3 regions of the Mycobacterium branderi genome follow, and region 2 is predicted to be linked to each of the others. Evidence: riboswitches for the same ligand, from Rfam matches in the RefSeq annotation. Region 2 holds a riboswitch; each other region holds the start of a gene.
What was found. A riboswitch is a leader RNA that binds a small molecule or an ion and turns the genes downstream of it on or off. The one in region 2 is predicted to bind magnesium.

Region 1 (4,634 bases), 310 kb from region 2:
GGCTGTGACCGCCGTCGACCCCACCATCATCGACACGGCACCACCGGCGCCGCAGCGCACCGCGGTGCTGGACAGCGCCCACGTCGGCGACATCGAGGGCGCTCTGGGCCGAATCAGCCTCAGCGACACCGATCGTCCCCGCACCCTGAAGGTCCGGCTGGCGACCATGCTGGCGATCGTCGGGCCCGGTTTGATCGTCATGGTGGGCGACAACGACGCCGGCGGTGTCGCGACCTACGTGCAGGCCGGACAGAACTACGGTTACAGCCTGCTGTGGGTGCTGGTGCTGTTGATCCCTGTCCTGATTGTCAACCAGGAGATGGTCGTTCGACTCGGAGCGGTGACCGGAGTCGGACATGCGCGGTTGATCAACGAGCGGTTCGGTCGGGGCTGGGGCTGGTTCTCCGTCGGTGACCTGTTTCTCTTGAACTTCCTGACTCTCGTCACCGAATTCATCGGCATCACGCTGGCAGCCGACTACATGGGTATTCCCAGGTATGTGGTCGTCCCGTTCGCCGCGATCGCGTTGATCGCGATCATGACCACGGGCAGCTTCCGGCGCTGGGAACGCGCGATGCTGGTGTTCATTGCGCTTACGCTGCTACAGATTCCGATGCTGTTGATGTCCCATCCGCATTGGGGGCATGCGGCGAAATCGCTTGTGATACCAGGCGTGCGCGGAGGGGTTACCTCCGACGCGGTGCTCTTGGTGATAGCGATCGTCGGCACCACTGTCGCCCCGTGGCAACTGTTCTTCCAACAGTCCAACGTCGTCGACAAGCGCATCACGCCGCGCTTCATCGGATACGAACGAGCGGACACGGCACTGGGCGCCGTCGTTGTCACCATCGGAGCGGCCGCATTGATGATGACCGGCGACTGGGCCGCGCGCGCAACCGACAGCCGCGGTGGCTTCGTTGACGCCGGAGTCCTGGCACACCTGCTGGGCCGATACAACTCGACGCTCGGGTCGGTGTTCGCGATCGTCTTGCTCGACGCTTCCATTATCGGCGCCGCAGCGGTGACCCTGGCCACCAGTTATGCATTCGGCGACGTATTCGGGCTCAAGCACTCGCTGCATCGCGGCTTCGCGGATGCCAAGCCGTTCTATCTCTCCTACACGGGCATGGTTGTCGTCGCCGCGGCAATCGTACTGATCCCTGGCGCCCCGTTGGGGCTGATCACCACCGGTGTGCAGGCCTTGGCAGGATTGCTGCTGCCCAGCGCCACGGTGTTCTTGCTGCTGCTGTGCAATGACCGCGAAGTGCTGGGACCGTGGGTGAACCGTCCGTGGCTCAACGTGGTGGCCGGCGTGATCGTCAGCATCCTGTTGTTGTTGTCCGGGATCTTGATGGCCACCACGGTTTTTCCCGGACTGGACATCGTGTCGATCGCCGGCACTCTCTCTGCCGGTCTGGTGATTTGCGCCGCAGTCGGCTTCGGACTGCTGCGGTGGTACGGTCGCCAATGGCCTAAACCACCGGTGCCGGAGCAGCTTTCGCGCGCACTGGCCAGAGCCGACCGGTTGACGTGGCGGATGCCGCCCCTGACGTTGCTTGAGCCGGTCACCTGGTCGGTCGGAACTCGACTGGGCATGCTCGCCTTGCGCGGCTATCTCGTAGTCGGAGCAATCCTGTTGGCCGTCAAGGCAGTCCAGCTTGGTAGCGCCTGACCATGAATTGACTCCTGGTCACCCCGAACAGAAGTAGCGAGCAGGCACCGACATGTTCGCGATCCGACTCCTTAACGGACAGGAAACCATGACACCGGAGTGATCACGGTCTCGCGGATCGACGGATGCGAGGAAGTTACGACGCACTATTGCGATCATGCTGGTGACCACAAAACGCCGAGCGGACCCACAGGAATTTGCCAGCCAACGCGCAAACACTTTTCAGGCTTTGCCGGCGCCCGCCCGGGGAGGCCGCAGCTCGCACGAACGCCGTGGTCAGAGTAGGGATTGCCGGGTAGTCGAGCCGAGCGGTAGTCGGCGCGGCCGACCGTGTGTAGCAACCTTACGGGTGCGGCCGTCGTAAAGCATTACGGCCGAGCGGAGTTGACGAATGTGGACGTCGGTGTCAGCATAGGCGACTGCATGCACCTCGCTAGGTGAGGCGTCTGCACGGATATAGGCCACTGACCTCGAACGTCGAAAGACGCCCAGGGTCAGGACAGCTCTTCCCGGCTTAAGGGTTGAGCCCAAGTGGCTTCCGGGACAACCGGATACGCCGTGTGGTGCCGAAGCTCTGTCGAGAGGGGTGCCGCGCCCGACTCGTCGTCGGATGCCTCATCCCAGCGTGCACTCGTGTTGGCACCCGCGTGTGCCCTGGCCGTGAGGAGGTGAGAGCGACTTTGAGTCCGAGTGATAGTCCCTATCCGAGATCGACGACCGTTTCGCTCGAATCCAACCCCGGCACGGTTTCCACCATCTGATTCGGCTCGCTCCGGATGAGCTGATAAGCGCGCCTTGGCTTTTGCCGATCGTGCGTGGCTCCAGCATGCCCTGAGTTCGCCGTGCCGGCGCGGGTTCGGTCTGTTCCGCAAGGAGGAGCCCGATGACTTTTGTGACCACTCAGCCCGAGTTGTTGACCGCAGCGGCAGCCGACCTACGGGCGATTAGCGCCGCGATGTCGGCCCACAATGCGGCCGCAGCCGCTCCGACCACCACGGTGGTTCCAGCTGCCGCCGATGAGGTTTCGGCGTTGACGGCGACCCAGTTCGCCGCGCATGCCCAGCTCTACCAGGCCGTCAGCGCCCAGGCCGCGGCTGTTCACGACATGTTCGTATCCACCCTCGGCGCGAGTGCCGGATCGTATGCGGCCACCGAGGCCGCCAACGTCGTCGCTGCGGGTTAAAGGAGGTTGCCACAATGGATTTCGGAGCATTGCCACCAGAGGTCAACTCGGCTCGGATGTACGCCGGACCCGGTTCGGGGCCGATGCTGGCCGCGGCGTCAGCTTGGGACGGGCTGGCCGCCGAGCTGCGTTCGACGGCGGCGTCATATGAGTCCGTGATCGCGGGGCTGACCAGCGAAGGATGGATGGGACCGTCATCCGCAGCGATGGCCGCCGCCGCCGCACCTTACGCGGCGTGGATGAGCACGACTGCCGAGCAGGCTGAGCAGACCGCCGCGCAGGCCAAAGCAGCGGCCGCCGCCCACGCGGCGGCGTTCGCGATGACGGTGCCGCCGCCGGTGATCGCTGCCAACCGCGCCCAACTGGCCGCACTCGTCGCGACCAACGTGCTGGGACAGAACACACCGGCGATCGCGGCGACCGAAGCCCAGTACACCGAGATGTGGGCCCAGGATGCGGCCGCGATGTACGGCTACGCCGCCAACTCCGCGGCCGCGTCAAAGGTCACACCGTTCAGCGCACCGCAAAACACCACCAACCCGGGCGGCCTGCTAGCCCAGGGTGCAGCGTCCGGCCAGGCCGCCGGAACCAGCACGCAAAGCCAGCTTTCGCAACTCGTTTCGGCCATGCCCACGACGTTGCAGCAACTCGCCTCACCCACGTCTTCCACGTCGTCGGGATCGGGACTTTCCGGAATCCTTTCGGGCATCCTGGACTCACCGGACACCGGAGGTCTGGGGCCAAACGCCAATATCTGGAACACGATAACCTCGTCCGGCGCTACCAACCCGGCCGTGGTCACATCGATGATGGCGGACATGGCCATGATCGGCGCCACTCAGAACAGCGGGCTGGACGGGTTCCTTCCGAGCGGCGGCAGTTTGCTGCCCAGCGGCCCGGGGGTCGGGTCGGCGATCGGAGCAACCCGCATCGTCAACGCGATCACGGGCGGGACACCGGTGTCGGCGGGAATCGGCCAGGCGAGATTGGTTGGCGCCCTGTCGGTGCCGCAGAGCTGGGCCGCCACCACACCGGTGGCGAACTCGACCGTGACGCCGTTCCCAGGTGCCGGCTGGACAGCCGCCGCCCCAGATGTGGAGCCGGGCGGTATGCCAGGGATGCCCGGGATGCCCATGGCGGGTTCGGGGAACGGACGTGGCTTCGGCTTTGCCGCTCCGCGATACGGCTTCAAGCCGACCGTGATTGGCCGCCCGGTGGTCGCTGGGTAACCCGGAGGCGGTGTACGCTGGCGTGATCGGGGTTTGCTCGTTGGCCCACCGGCCAGTATCGGAGATTAACGATGCAACCGACTGCCATCGCGGCGGCCGTGGCGCTGTCGGCACTGCTTCTCGCGAGCGGCGTGCCGCCCGCACACGCCGATTCACAAGATGACGCCTACCTGAAGGCTCTAGCCGAGGTCGGTATCACTTCGTACCCAGCCGACAAGCTTGTCACGGTAGGCCACATGGTGTGTGCGTACAAATCCGCGGGCGCCGCGCCGTGGCAGACGCAGAACGGCCTGATGGGGTACGGGATCGCGCCGCAGGATCTTGATGCGGTGGTGAGCACCGCGGTCGACACCTACTGCCCGTGACTGCGGCGTGGCCTGTATCACAGTCCCTGCCGTGAAACCTTCTGCGCAGGCGAAGGATTCAGCGCGTTCGCCACATCACTTCGTGCCGATCACCGGCGTGATGTTGTCGTAACGTCAGTTTTACGTTCCAGCACAACGCATTGGGGGCCGTCCTCTCAGGAGATACTCAGCCGTCGACCAGCGCC
Region 2 (4,634 bases):
GCAGCGCGAACTCGCCGATGCCCGGACGAGCATCCTTCCGGCAGCCCGCATTCCGCGTCTCGCGCCGCAATTCGCGCGACGATAGCGTCATTCCTCGCCGGCCACCTGTTCCCATGGCGCCGGGACCGGGAAGTAGCTCTCCAGGAATTCCCCGACCAGCCGAGCCCGTTCGTCGGCGCTCACCTCCGGGAAGCTGCCGTCGTTGAGGCAGAAGAAGTCGAACTTGCGTTTCTTGAGCAGCTTCGGGAGTTTCGCCAACCCCGACCGCAGCGTGGTGTCCACGTAGAGCACCTTCGCCGATTCGTTTTGTACGGCGCGCCCGGTCAGCAGCGAGTAGTAGTGGTACAGCGAGTTGGTCACCGAGATGTCGGTGCTCGACCGAAAGCGGCTCGCCTGCGTGCGGGCGAAGTCCTCCGCGAACTCTCGCTCCAGTTCGGCCAGCACACTTTTGCGCAGCGGAGCGGCGGTGTGCTCCAGGTGACGGGTGATGATCTTCCCGAACTTTTCCCACAGCAGCTGCCGGTTCACTCGGGCGGCGTTCTCGAAGCCACTGCGCTCCGGGTGGTTGACCCCGAGTCCGATCCGGGTGCCCGCCTCGATGAACTTCGTCACCCCGCCGGGCGAGAAGAACATGGTCGGCGAGAGCGGCCGGCCGAAGAACATGTCGTCGTTGGAGTACAGGAAATGCTCTGCCAGGCCGGGGATGTGGTGCAGCTGGGTCTCGACCGCGTGGCTGTTGTACACCGGTAGCGCCGACAGGTCGGTGAAGTGCTCCTCGGCGCGCACGATGGTGATCTTCGGGTGCGGCGCAAGCCATTCCGGCACCCGCGAGTCGGTGGCGATGAAGATCCGTCGCACCCAGGGCGCGAAGGCGTGCACCGACCGCAGCGCGTACTTGAGCTCGTCGATCTGACGGATCCGCGCGTCGGCGTCATCACCTTCGCCCACAACATGATTGGCCATCGCCGCTGCGCGGCGGGAACGGAACTCCGGGTCGTTGCCGTCCACCCAGGAGAACACCATGTCGATGTCGAAAGTGATGTCGCCGGCGTGCGGCGTGAACATCCCGTCGATCGTCGACCAGGTGCGGCCGTGCAATTCGACGCTCGTGTACTCAACGTCGCTGAGCGGCAGCGCCTTCCGGGTCAACGAGTTCTCGATCGGACAGATCGCTTGCTGGCCGTCGAACACCCAGAACTGCAGCTCCACTCCTGCCGAGGCGCCGTAGCGCACGCCGGAACGCGGACATTGACGCTGCCGGAATACCCGCAGCAACCGCGGGTCGGGGTCCGTCGAGAGCAGACTGTCGGCGAGGTCCACCGACCGGCGTCCCGTTCCGTCGAAGATCTTGGCGCGCAACGGGGCTTCCAGGCATGCGGCCATCAGAGCCTCGGCCACCCGTGCGCGCAGCGCGATGTCCACGATGAGCGCAGGGCGGCCGTCGGCGCCGCGGATCAGCAGGAACGGGATGCCCGCCATCTCCAGCTCGCCGCTGACGAACAACAGGTCCGCCACCATCGCCTCATACGGGGTCAGGCGCAGCCCATCGGCTGAGCTGACTGATCCGGCCAACCCGGTCCGGGGGACGTCGATCATGCTGGTCATGGGAAACACCTGCCTTCCACGCTCGATGTCGGTCACGACGCGCACAAAGAGGGATCCCGCGCAGGCGGTGGAGCGGCGACAATGCCCTCACACGTTGAGCTTTGGCACTGGACGACGTATCCGCGGAAACCCGGGAAGCCACTTGGGATCACCCCTTAAGCCGGGGAGATCTGTCCTGATCTTGGGCGTCTCTCGACGTCGTCAGATCAGTGGCCTGTGTTCATCCAGAAGCCTCGCCTAACGAGGTGCTGCAGCAGGATAGCCGCGATTGTCAGTTCCGGCAACACGGCCGCATCAAGGCAGATCCGGCCGGGCGACTAACCGTCCGTCTTCGACTTGCCCGAACCCGACTTGCCCGAGGACGCACCGGGTTTGGGCAGCAGCGCCTCCAGCGCCGACCCCGTGATCCGGCGGAACGCGCGCCGCGGCCGGTTCGCGTCCAAAATGGCCACCTCCAGCATGGACACCCCGAGGCTGGGCTGGTCGCCGCCGTTGCTGCTGCCCGCCCGCAGCGCATTCACCGCGATCCGCACGGCGTCGGCCAGGTCGGCGTTCTCGGCGTAGGAGTCCTTGAGCGCGTTGGCGATCGGCTCCGTGGTGCCGCCCATCACCACGAAATGCGGCTCGTCGTTGATCGACCCGTCGTAGGTGATCCGATACAGCTCAGGGGGTTTGGTCTCGCCGTAATGGGCGACCTCGGCCACGCACAGCTCGACCTCGTAGGGCTTGGCCTGCTCGGTGAAGATGGTGCCCAGCGTCTGCGCGTAAACGTTGGCCAGCTGGCGGCCCGTGACGTCGCGGCGGTCGTAGGCGTAGCCGCGGGTGTCGGCGAATTGGATTCCGCCGCGGCGCAAGTTGTCGAACTCGTTGAACTTGCCCGCGGCGGCGAACCCAACCCGGTCGTAGAGCTCGCTGATCTTCTGAAGCGACCGCGACGGGTTCTCCGCGACGAACAGCACGCCGCCGGCGTAGGCCAGCGCCACCACGCTGCGACCCCGGGCGATGCCCTTGCGCGCGAGCTCGCTGCGTTCGCGCATCGCCTGCTCGGGCGAGATGAAGTACGGAAAGCTCACGAGTCACCCCGCTCGGCGTCGGGACCGAAAGTGTCTGCGCGAGAACGGCTTTCGATGACCTCGCGGGCCAGCTCGGCGATGCGCGGCTCCGGCACCTCGGCCGCGCCGTCGGCGCCGATGGTGACCGCGGTCGGGTAGATGCCGCGGACCAGGTCCGGGCCGCCGGTGGCCGAGTCGTCGTCGGCCGCGTCGTAGAGCGCCTCGACGGCCACCCGCAGCGCCGAATCGCCATCGGTCACCTGCGAATACAGCTTCTTCATCGACGAATTGGCGAAGATCGACCCCGAGCCGACGGACTTGTAGCCCTCCTCCTCGAGGTTCCAGCCGCCGGCCGCGTCGAACGACACGATGCGGCCCGCTTTCTCCGGATCGGGATCGTCGAGGTCATAACCCACCAGCAGCGGCAGCGCCACGAGGCCCTGCATGGCCGCGCCCAGGTTGCCGCGCACCATGATGGCCAGCCGGTTGACCTTGCCGGCGAAGGTCAGCGGGACGCCTTCCAGCTTTTCGTAGTGCTCGAGTTCGACCGCGTAGAGCCGGGCGAACTCGACCGCAATGGCCGCGGTGCCGGCGATGCCGGTGGCGGTGTAGTCGTCGGTGATGTACACCTTCTGCACGTCGCGGCCCGCAATCATGTTGCCCTGCGTCGAGCGCCGGTCCCCGGCGATGACGACCCCGCCCGGGTACTTCAGCGCGACGATCGTGGTGCCATGGGGCAGCTGATTGCCGGCGGCGGGTTCGGCGCTACCGGCGCCCCCGACCGGCAGTAACTCGGGTGCCTGGCGACGCAGGAAGTCAGCGAACGAGGACAGGTCTACAGGATTAGCGGGGATTCCGGGGAGTGCTGAGTTGGTGGCCAGGCGATCGCGAAACGGCCAGGTCACTGGCCGCCCTTTTGGACGTACGCGCGGACGAAGTCCTCGGCGTTCTCTTCCAGAACGTCGTCGATCTCGTCGAGCAGGTCGTCGGTTTCCTCGGTGAGCTTCTCGCGACGCTCCTGGCCCGCGGCTGTGCTGGCGGTCAGGTCGTCATCGTCGCCGCCGCCACCGCCGCGCTTGGTCTGCTCCTGAGCCATCGCTGCCTCCTGCTATGTCATCGGCGGCGCATTACACGCCCGCCGGTCTCTCTACCCTACCGGTCGACGTCCGGTCTTTTCCGACGCTGGGCCTGATTGTCCGGCTCCTTTTCAGGCTGTTTCCAGCCTTCATCGTCGCCGGACGGGCGCTCAGGTGGTGAGTTGTTCCACCAGCTCCGCCGCGCTGTCCACCGAGTCCAGCAGCGCCCCGACGTGCGCCTTGCTGCCGCGCAGCGGCTCCAGCGTCGGGATGCGCACCAGCGAGTCGCCGCCGAGGTCGAAAATGACCGAGTCCCAGCTGGCCGCCGCGATGTCGGCGCCGAACCGGCGCAGGCACTCCCCGCGAAAGTAGGCGCGGGTGTCGGTCGGCGGGTTGTCCACCGCGTTGAGCACCTGCTGCTCGGTCACCAGCCGCTTCATCGAGCCGCGCGCCACCAGCCGGTTGTACAGGCCCTTGTCCAGCCGGACGTCGGAGTACTGCAGGTCGACCAGATGCAGCCGCGGCGCCGACCAGCTCAGGTTCTCCCGGTGCCGGAAGCCTTCGAGGATTCGCAGCTTGGCCGGCCAGTCCAGCAGGTCGGCGCACTCCATCGGGTCGCGCTCGAGCAGGTCGAGCACGTGCGCCCAGGTCTCCACGATGTCGTTGGCGCGGGGATCGGGGTCGCGGGTGTCGACCAGCTTGGCCACCCGGTCCAGGTAAACCCGTTGCAGCGCAAGGGCGGTCAGCTCCCGGCCGTCGGCCAGCGCCACGGCGATGCGCAGCGACGGGTCGCGGCTGATCGCGTGCACGGCGTGCACCGGTCGCGCGAGCGCCAGGTCGGTCAAGTCGATACCTTCCTCGATCAAATCGAGGACCAGCGCGGTGGTGCCCAGCTTCAGGT
Region 3 (4,634 bases), 550 kb from region 2:
GGCGGCCCGCGACGCGTTCTTGACGGAGGCGCTAAGCGGTGCCCGCAAGGCGCTGGTCCTGACCGAGGGGCTTTTGATGTACCTCGACCCCGACGACGTCGCCGCCCTGGCGCAGGCCTTCAGACGTCCAGAGGTCGCCTGGTGGGTGCTCGAATTCTGGGGCGCCGGGCTGAAGAAATGGATGGGCAAGAAGACCAAAGGCATCATGGCCAACGCGCCGTTCAAATTCGGGCCGGGGAACGGGCTGGCCTACTTCGAAGATCTCGGCTGGAAACCCGTCGAGACCGAGGCGATATTGCAGGCCGCCCATCGCTTCGGCAGGCTGCCTTTTCCGTATCGCTTCGCCGCGTACCTACCCGAGCCGGACCCCCGCAATCCGGGAAACAAACGGTGGAGCGCCGTCACCCGGCTGACCCCGTAGAGCCGCTCAGCCCAACGCGGCCTTGGCGCCGGCCAGGTCGTCGGCGGCCAGCACCAGCCGGGTGTTAGTCGCCAGATATACGGTCTCCAGGTTGACCTGCGCGGCGCCCAACTTGTGCACGACCTCCGCGAGTCCGCCGGGGCGGTCCTCCACGTCGAGCACGATCACCTCTTGCTCCTCGGCGATTTCGATCCCCGCACCCTGCAGCGCTTCGAACGCGGGCGTCGCATCGGTCACCAAGATGTGGATCTTGGCCTGTCCCCCGCCGCTGGTGACGGCGCACAGACCGGCGATGTTCACGCCTGCGTCGCCCAGCACGTCGCCGACCCGGGCGAGCTCCCCGGGGTCGTCGTCGACGTACACCGTCAGATCGGTCGCCATGCGTAAACGCTACTGCGCATCACCGCAACCTCCTACACTTCGGCGGTGGCATTCGATGCGTCGTTCGCGCGCGACGTAGTCCTGCCGCTGGCGACGGCGGCCTACTCCGTCATGGACGGCAGCCCCGCCGTGCTGCCGTCGGGTTTCACTCAGACCGCACTGATCCAAGTGCAGACCGCGGTGCTTGCCGCGATGAGCGACCCGCATCCCGCCGTCGCGGCAATGACCAAGGACACCAACATCTTTGGGTTGATGGGCCACAGTGCTGCCACTCGCACCGCGTTCGTGTCGTTTCGGGGCAGCTCCGATCTGGCCGACTGGGTGGCCGACTTCGACGCGGTTCCCGAGGACTACCGCCCCGTCAGCGGGTTCGGGCAGGTGCACAGCGGGTTTCAAGAGGTCTACGAGCTTGTCCGCGCCAGCATTGCCGCAAACCTCGCGGCCGCGAGCACCGGCTGCGATCAGATCCTGATCACCGGGCACAGCCTCGGCGCGGCGCTGGCCGTACTCGCCGCGCCCGACATCTTCCGCGGGATGCCGCCGAACACGATCGAACCGCGGCTCATCACGTTCGCGGGCCCGCGGGTCGGGTTGTCCGACTTCGCGGCCGCGTTCAACGCGGCCATCGAAAGCTGTTTTCGGGTAGTCAATTTCCTCGACATCGTGCCGCATGTACCGCCGTCGCCCTACGTGCACGTCGGCGCCGAAATCTTGGTCGACAGCGGCGGCCCGGTCGACGTGGGCTGGCGGCACAGCCTCGCCGCCTACAAAGACGGGCTATCCGCGCTGATCGCGGCTCAGGCGTGACGCAGCCACCCGACGCCGGCCCTCGCGACGTCTTCCGCCAGCGTCAGCAGCGCCTGAATGCCTTGCATGCCAAGGTAACCCACGTCCGAGAGGTCCTGAACCAAGGCGCTGCCGTCGCACCGGTGCACGTATGCACCGTCGGTGTCGGTCATCACCGCGACACCCGGACCCTGAAGGTGCATCCTTGCCACCACGTCGGCGCCGGTACGCTCACCGATGTCGGAGGCGAGCAACGAACACAGTGTCGGCTTCTGGTCCACCAAAACCCCCTGGTACACGGCGTACCCGGTAGAATAGGGGTACATCATGTCCCATGTAAAGGGTGGGCTCCAAAGTGAGCCGTTCAGTGTCTGAAGCCGTCGACGGCCGGGCGGTTCGCTGGGCCGGCCAACGCGAACGGCGTCGCGCCGATTTCGTCGAGGCCGCACTGCAGACCATCGCCGAATGCGGGCCCACGACGTCCATCGAGCAGATCGCCGCGCAGGTGGGGGTCACCCGGACCAAGCTGTACCGCTACTTCGACGGCGCGGCCGACCTGCATCGCGAGGTGGCGCGCCGGGCGGCCGGGATGCTGATCACCGAGCTGGAGCCGGTGTGGAAGCCCACCGGCAGCCCCCTGGAAATGGTCACGATCGGCGTCGGCGCGCATATCCGCTGGCTGACCGCCCATACCAACTTGTATCTGTACCTGGCATGCCATTCGTTGACCGCGGAGCCCGACGCGCCCGACGCGATCACCTACATCCGAGACACCGCCGGCGCCCTGTTGGCTCAGCTGCTGGCCGATTACCTGAATGCTTTCGGGCTGGACCCGCAACCGGCCCAGCCGCTGGGGTTCGGCATCTTCGGTTTCGTCGATTCCGCGGCACGCCAGTGGTTGCGGCAGCCGGGCGGGTATTCGGAGGAGGAGTTCATCGACCAGCTAGCCGAGTGGGTCTGGCTGCTGCTGGACACCACGCTGAAGGCCGGCGGAGTGCACCTCGACCCCCATGAGCCGCTGGCGAAACCGGAAGAGATCGCCGCAGCCCGGACATAAAAGCGCTCCCGGCACCGAGGTGAAATCTCGGCACCGGGAGCGACGGACTTTCAGGCGCTGACTTCCAGGATCCCTGCCCGCCACAGCGCGGCGTAGAGCTGCCGCAGCGGAACACAGAGCAGCCGGGCAGCCCCGTCGACCAGCGGGTCGCCGCCGAACGGGCGATCCGGCCGCCTGGAGGTCTGCTTCGACGCCGGCGCAGCCGCCGGCTTGGGGGCAGGAACTACCCGCAGCTTCGGCGTCGGCGTCGCGGTTACCACGTCGTCGTACAGTACAGCGGTCATGGTCGCCTCCTAGGCGGAAATCAAACGGGCACAACAGGGTTCGTATGTCCCGTCCGAAACGGACCGTCGAGGCGTACGCGCTGGCTCAGCGAAGAGCGGCGTGCCGGAGGCCGGATCGGGACGAAACGGAGCCCGGATATCGGTCCGGACTGTCACTGGAACTCATGCGTCCCTCACCTCCTCACGGCTACGTCGCGCGCGGTCATCCGCGCGGGTTGCACGCAAGCAGGAGTACAGAACCCGAATAGATCGGGAAGCCGCACCCCACTCGTCAGAGCTTCGGCACTACACGGCGTATCCGGAATCCCGGAAGCCACTTGGGCTCAACCCTTAAGCCGGGAGGAGCTGTCCTGACCCTGGGCGTCTCTCGACGTTCGGGGTCAGTGGCCTATATCCGTGTAGACGCCTCGCCTAACGAGGTGCTTACGAAACCGATGATGCACGAAGAACTGGAACGGGTCAATTCACCACACCTGTGAATTCACTGAATGGCCGCTGCAGGTTTACCAGGGCTTATACCAGCTCGTAGTCGTTCAGCGCAGGTGACGCCATGACCTCCCGGAAGCGGGTGAAAGTCCACGGCCAGGCGACCGGAACGCCGCGATCGTCGAGGTACCAACTCCGGCAGCCGGTCACCCAGACGGTCTTTTTGGCCGCTTGCACGCGCGCGGCCTCGAAGCGGGCGGTGGCTTGCCGGCTGGCGCTGATCTGGCGGCAGCCGCCGTCGCCCAGCAGCTCGATGAGCTGCATCAGATATCCGAACTGTGCCTCGGCGACGTCGATCAGCGAGAAGTTGCCGACCGGGCCGTTGGGTCCGTTGAGCATGAACAGGTTGGGAAAATCCGGGACCGACACCGACAGGTAGGCGAACGGCCGCTGGCCCCACAGCTCGTCGAGACGTATCCCGCCGCGCCCGATCACCTCGATCGGGCGCAGGAAACGGTCGACCCGAAATCCGGTCGCCAGCACCAGCACGTCGAGCCGATGCAGCCGGCCGTCGGCGGTGCGCACGCCGTCGGGCTCGACCCGGGCGATGCGCTCGGTGACCAGGTGGGCGCCCCGCCGCTGGATGGCCTCGTAGAAATTCGGCGAGATGATCAGCCGCTTGCACCCCGCCCGGTAGTCGGGCCGCAGCTTCTCGCGGAGCTCCGGGTCGGCGACGTTGTCCTCGAGGTTGGCGCGGGCCAGGCTTTGCAGCTGATGCAGCGCGGCCGAGTCGGCGTCGACGACGGCGTTGGCGAAGTTCTGGATGAAGCCGCTGTTGAGTTCGTCGCGCAGCGCAGGCAGCAGCGTCGGGTCGGCCCGGTAGCGCGCCCTGTCGGCGGCGTCGATCGGCGGGTTCTGCACGGGCAGCACCCACTGCGGGGTGCGCTGGAACAGCCGCAGCTCGCCGACGAGATCGGTGACCGCGCCGACGATTTGCACCGCTGACGAACCCGTGCCGATCACCCCGAGCCGCGCGTCCGCCAACGGCACCCGGTGATCCCAGCGGGCGCTGTGGAAAACGGACCCGGCGAAGTCGTCGAGCCCGTCGATGTCGGGATAGCGCGGGTGGTGCAACACGCCGGTGGCGGCGACGACGACGTCAGCCTCATCCCGCTCGCCAGTGGAAGTCGTTATCTGCCAACGTTTTCCGTCGTATTCGAGCCGGCGGACCTCGGTGCCGTAGCGGATCAGGCTGTCGACGCCGTGGCGGTGCGCCACG

Region 1: linked by a shared signal. The riboswitch ahead of G6N47_RS19870 (PE family protein) and the one ahead of G6N47_RS18570 (stealth family protein) in region 2 are both predicted to bind magnesium.
Region 3: linked by a shared signal. The riboswitch ahead of G6N47_RS20990 (Rv1535 family protein) and the one ahead of G6N47_RS18570 (stealth family protein) in region 2 are both predicted to bind magnesium.

The regions. Positions count from the first base shown of each region.
Region 1 is NZ_AP022606.1:4,112,657-4,117,290, reverse strand. Features, by position in the region: gene G6N47_RS19880 (magnesium transporter MgtE N-terminal domain-containing protein) at 1-8, shown strand, start outside; gene G6N47_RS19875 (NRAMP family divalent metal transporter) at 5-1,672, shown strand; M-box (ykoK) riboswitch at 2,095-2,265, shown strand; gene G6N47_RS19870 (PE family protein) at 2,556-2,855, shown strand; gene G6N47_RS19865 (PPE family protein) at 2,870-4,084, shown strand; gene G6N47_RS19860 (DUF732 domain-containing protein) at 4,156-4,449, shown strand.
Region 2 is NZ_AP022606.1:3,801,148-3,805,781, reverse strand. Features, by position in the region: gene G6N47_RS18575 (phosphodiesterase) at 1-85, shown strand, start outside; gene G6N47_RS18570 (stealth family protein) at 88-1,650, opposite strand; M-box (ykoK) riboswitch at 1,685-1,857, opposite strand; gene prcA (proteasome subunit alpha) at 1,923-2,678, opposite strand; gene prcB (proteasome subunit beta) at 2,675-3,562, opposite strand; gene G6N47_RS18555 (ubiquitin-like protein Pup) at 3,559-3,753, opposite strand; gene dop (pup deamidase/depupylase) at 3,904-4,634, opposite strand, start outside.
Region 3 is NZ_AP022606.1:4,349,591-4,354,224, forward strand. Features, by position in the region: gene G6N47_RS20965 (class I SAM-dependent methyltransferase) at 1-421, shown strand, start outside; gene G6N47_RS20970 (amino acid-binding protein) at 428-802, opposite strand; gene G6N47_RS20975 (lipase family protein) at 848-1,609, shown strand; gene G6N47_RS20980 (hypothetical protein) at 1,600-1,869, opposite strand; gene G6N47_RS20985 (TetR/AcrR family transcriptional regulator) at 1,944-2,645, shown strand; gene G6N47_RS20990 (Rv1535 family protein) at 2,696-2,929, opposite strand; M-box (ykoK) riboswitch at 3,186-3,355, opposite strand; gene G6N47_RS20995 (flavin-containing monooxygenase) at 3,443-4,634, opposite strand, start outside.